Regions from separate parts of the Bradyrhizobium ganzhouense genome, predicted to be linked through region 1. Evidence: riboswitches for the same ligand, from Rfam matches in the RefSeq annotation. Region 1 holds a riboswitch; the other holds the start of a gene.

The links. A riboswitch is a leader RNA that binds a small molecule or an ion and turns the genes downstream of it on or off. The one in region 1 is predicted to bind glycine.
Region 2: another riboswitch for glycine. It lies ahead of gcvT (glycine cleavage system aminomethyltransferase GcvT); the one in region 1 lies ahead of ACLFLU_RS27395 (D-amino acid dehydrogenase).

The regions. Positions count from the first base shown of each region.
Region 1 is NZ_CP181318.1:5,931,794-5,933,991, reverse strand. It holds gene ACLFLU_RS27395 (D-amino acid dehydrogenase) at 1-725, opposite strand, end outside; glycine riboswitch at 793-904, opposite strand; glycine riboswitch at 908-1,012, opposite strand; gene ACLFLU_RS27390 (M20/M25/M40 family metallo-hydrolase) at 1,107-2,198, opposite strand, start outside.
Region 2 is NZ_CP181318.1:6,083,625-6,085,822, forward strand. It holds gene alaS (alanine--tRNA ligase) at 1-869, opposite strand, end outside; glycine riboswitch at 1,114-1,202, shown strand; gene gcvT (glycine cleavage system aminomethyltransferase GcvT) at 1,348-2,198, shown strand, end outside.

The DNA of each region.
Region 1 (2,198 bases):
GCGTCGCTTGTGGAAAGATCGGCCCAGCCGAGCACAAAGCCGCCACCGGCTTGCGCGATGGAATCGATGTTCGCTTCATGGATGAAGGTTGCGCCGCGACGCTTGCAGGCCTCTGCCAGCCCGCGCGTGAACTTGTGGATGTCGCCGGTCGCATCCGACGGCGTGAAGAAGCCGCCGTAATAATCCTTGCGCAGCGTCGGCTCGATGCTGCGGATTTCCTCCGGCGTCACCGGGCGCCGATCGAGGCCGCCTTCCTGCAGCAGCGCATTGACGCGCAGGCCGGACTCAAAGCCCTTCTTGTCGTGATAGATGTGCAGGATGCCGCGGCGTTCGAGATCGAAGTCGATGCCTTCGCGCGTTGCGATCTCGAACAGATGCTTGCGGGCTTCGATCGCGAGCCGCGTGGTTTGAATCGTGTTGGCGCGGTAGTTGCCGATATTGGCGACGAACTCGCTCATCCACGAATATTTGTGCCAGTTCGGCCGCGGGTTCATCAGCAGCGGCGCATCGCGCCGGAACATCCAGCGAAGGCCTTTCAGGATCGTCGCGGTGCTGTTCCACACCTCGGCATTGCTGGCGGAGAGCTGTCCGCCGTTCGCAAACGAGGTCTCCATCGCGGCGTAGCGATGCTTGTCGAGCACCGTTACTTTGTAGCCGCGTTCGAGCAGGGCATAGGCGGTCGTAACGCCGGTGATGCCGGCGCCGATGATGGCGATATGGGTCATGTTGAGTTGGGGCTCCCGTGAGTTAGAGACGGCTAACCGCCGGCCCGAAAGCCGTTGGCGGCGCCCCATCTGTCACGGTTACCTGAGAGCTTGATCCGACAGAGACCTCGCGAGGTCTCCGTGGACTATCCCCTTCGGTGGACGTCACGACGATCAAATCGTGCCGTCTCTCTCCAGATCGTCCTGACGATACAGTCCTTTTGCCTGAGAGTTTCCGGGGCGGTTGCTCCGTCGGCGCCGCAACGAAAGCTGGATGCCTTCGTTGCGATCTCTCCCGCATCGTCGCGTGGACCATCGAGCAGTACGATGCGCCTCATTTTTAGACAAGGCTAAATTTCAACCGCGGCTGCCAATGCATTGTGCAGTGCGAAGGTGATTCAATTAATCCAGCGTCGCCAGCAAACCGGCCATCAGGCGACTACGTTCAACCAGACTATCGACCTCGATGAACTCCTCGAGCGTGTGGCCGTTGCCGCCGCGCACACCGAGACCATCGAGCGTCGGGATGCCCATCGCGCCCGTAAAGTTGCCGTCGGATCCTCCGCCCGAGCTCGCATGCGGTAATTCCGCGCCAAGAGATTTGGCGATGCCGCGGGCCTTGTCATACAGCGCCATGGTGCCGGCATCCGGCTCCCACACCGGCCGCGTCACGCCGCGCGTCACCTTGAAGGAGACGTCATTCGCTGTGCCTGAGAGTGCCAGCATCCGCTCGACGCCGCGGTCGAGATCGGCCTGGCGCTTGGCCATGGAGAGCGCCTCGCCGGTGGCGGTCGTTGCAACGCAATTGACCCACTGTCCGCCATGCACGACGCCGACCGAGAAGGTGCAGTCCTCCGTCGTCATCGCGTCGATCGCAAGAATCTGCCGCGCCATCTCGCGGATCGCCGAGCGTCCCGCCGACAATGTCGCGCCGGCGTGGCTGGGCCGCCCCGTCGCCTCCAAATTGAATCGCGCGATGGCGTAGCGTCCGGTGGTGACGCCGTTGTCGGCGCGGCCGGGCTCGGGCACCAGCACATATTTGTTGCGCGCAGCTTCCGCCTCGATGATGTCGCGCGTCGAGGGCGTGCCGACTTCCTCGTCCGGCGTGAACAGAATGGTGATCGGCAACGGCGTGGTGAAAGAGGCGTGCACCAGCTGCCGGATCGCTTCCAGCGAGAGATAATTGCCGCCCTTCATGTCGTAGATGCCCGGGCCGTAGCACTTGTTGCCCTCGCGGCGCCATTTCAGCTTCTCGATGGTGCCGACCGGGTGGACGGTATCCATGTGGCCGGCGATCAGGATGCCCGGCTCGCCTTGCTTCGGATGCGGGAAGCGCGCGCGGACGACGCCGCCGAAGCCCTGCCGGCCGGCAATGCGTTCGATGGTCGCACCCATGATCGCCATATCCCGCGCTGCGATATCGAGCATGCGGTTGACCGCGCCTGCGTCCCAGGTCGGGCTTTCGCATTCCACCCAGGTGCGCAGGCCCTCGAG
Region 2 (2,198 bases), 150 kb from region 1:
CCATCGGCGACCAGGAAGGCCGAGGAGCGTAAGTGGTCGGCAATGACGCGGAACGAGGCGACCGTCTGCTCGTTCGGTCCGTGGCCCAACGCGGACGACGTCGCGTCGATCAAATGGCGGAACAGATCGGTCTCGAACACGCTGTCGACGCCCTGCATGATGCAGGCCATGCGCTCCAGGCCCATGCCGGTGTCGATCGAGGGACGCGGCAGATCCACGCGCTGCTCTTTCGTCACCTGCTCGTATTGCATGAAGACGAGATTCCAGAATTCGAGGAAGCGATCGCCGTCCTCTTCAGGCGAGCCCGGAGGGCCGCCCCAGATGTGGTCGCCGCGGTCGATGAAGATCTCCGAGCACGGGCCGCACGGGCCGGTGTCGCCCATCGCCCAGAAATTATCCGAGGTCGGGATGCGGATGATGCGGTCATCGGAGAAGCCGGCGATCTTCTTCCAGAGCCCGTGCGCCTCATCGTCGGTGTGGTAGACGGTGACGAGCAGCTTGTCCTTGTTCAGCCCAAAATCCTTGGTGATGAGCTTCCAGGCCAGCTCGATCGCGCGCTCCTTGAAATAGTCGCCGAACGAGAAGTTGCCGAGCATTTCGAAGAAGGTGAGATGGCGCGCGGTGTAGCCGACATTGTCCAGATCGTTGTGCTTGCCGCCGGCGCGCACGCATTTCTGCGAGGTGGTGGCGCGCTGATAGGGCCGCTTCTCGACGCCGGTAAAGACGTTCTTGAACTGCACCATGCCGGCATTGGTGAACATCAACGTCGGGTCGTTGCGCGGCACCAATGGCGAGGACGACACGATCTCGTGGCCGTTCTCGGCAAAGAAGTTCAGAAAGGTCGACCTGATCTCGTTGACGCCGCTCATGTTCATCCAATCGGGTGTGCTTGGACCCGCTTCCTGCCGTCCAAACCTGGGATTCGGGCTGATATCTGCGGGCCAAAGCGCTTTTAGACAAGGCCAGCTTCGCTGTCCAGAAACTGTGCAGAGAGATCAGAGGGTTGCCGCAGTCGCGCAATCCCTTGGCAGTCCCCTTGGCAATCCCGTTGAAAGCCGTCAGGTGCGCGTTGACAGGCTTGGCCGGGCTGTGGTCTGTACCCATCTGTATCGTACGGCCACGTCGGGAGAGACCGGCTTCACTGCCGGCGCCGAAGGAGCAACCGCCCCGGAAACTCTCAGGCAAAAGGACCGCGTGGCTTTGACGACATCTGGAAAGAGGCGCCGACGGGCTTAAGGCCCGGACTGCGTCCGCCGACGGGATAATACTCTCAGGCACAGCGACAGATGGGGCTTCGACTGGTGTCCACGGGGAATCCTCCTCGGGGAACCGCCGAGGGCCCCTGTGATGTTTGCGCGCGACGACCGAGAATCCCTTAGACGTACCCCCCTTTACAACCTGCATGTGTCGCTCGGCGGCAAGATGGTGCCGTTCGCGGGCTATGACATGCCCGTGCAGTACCCCGCGGGCGTGCTCAAAGAGCATCTCCAGACCCGCAACCAGGCCGGCCTGTTCGACGTCTCCCATATGGGCCAGATCGCGCTTCGGCCGAAATCCGGCAAAGTCGAGGACGCCGCCCGCGCGCTGGAGCGGCTGGTGCCGCAGGATATCGTGGCGATTGCACCGGGGCGACAGCGCTACGCCCAGTTCACCAATCCCGACGGCGGCCTTCTGGACGATCTGATGGTCGCCAATTTCGGCGATCATTTGTTCCTGGTCGTCAATGCCGCCTGCAAGGCTGAGGACGAGGCGCATCTGCGCGCGAATCTCTCCGAGACCTGCGTCATCGATTCGCTCGCCGATCGTGCACTGATCGCGCTGCAGGGCCCGAAGGCCGAGTCAGCAGTGGCGAAATTGTGTGCAGAAGCCCCCGCCATGAAGTTCATGGACGCCGGCCCGCATCAGGTCGCCGGCCTCGCCTGTTTCGTCTCGCGCTCGGGCTATACCGGCGAGGACGGGTTCGAGATTTCGGTCCTCGCTGCGGATGCCGAACACCTCGCCAAGACGCTGCTGGACAATCCTGATGTGATGCCGATCGGCTTAGGGGCCCGCGACAGCCTGCGGCTGGAAGCCGGGCTCTGCCTCTATGGCCACGACATCGACACCGCGACCACGCCGGTCGAGGCCGCGCTGGAATGGTCGGTGCAGAAGAGCCGCCGCACCGGTGGTGCCCGCGCCGGCGGCTTTCCCGGGGCCGA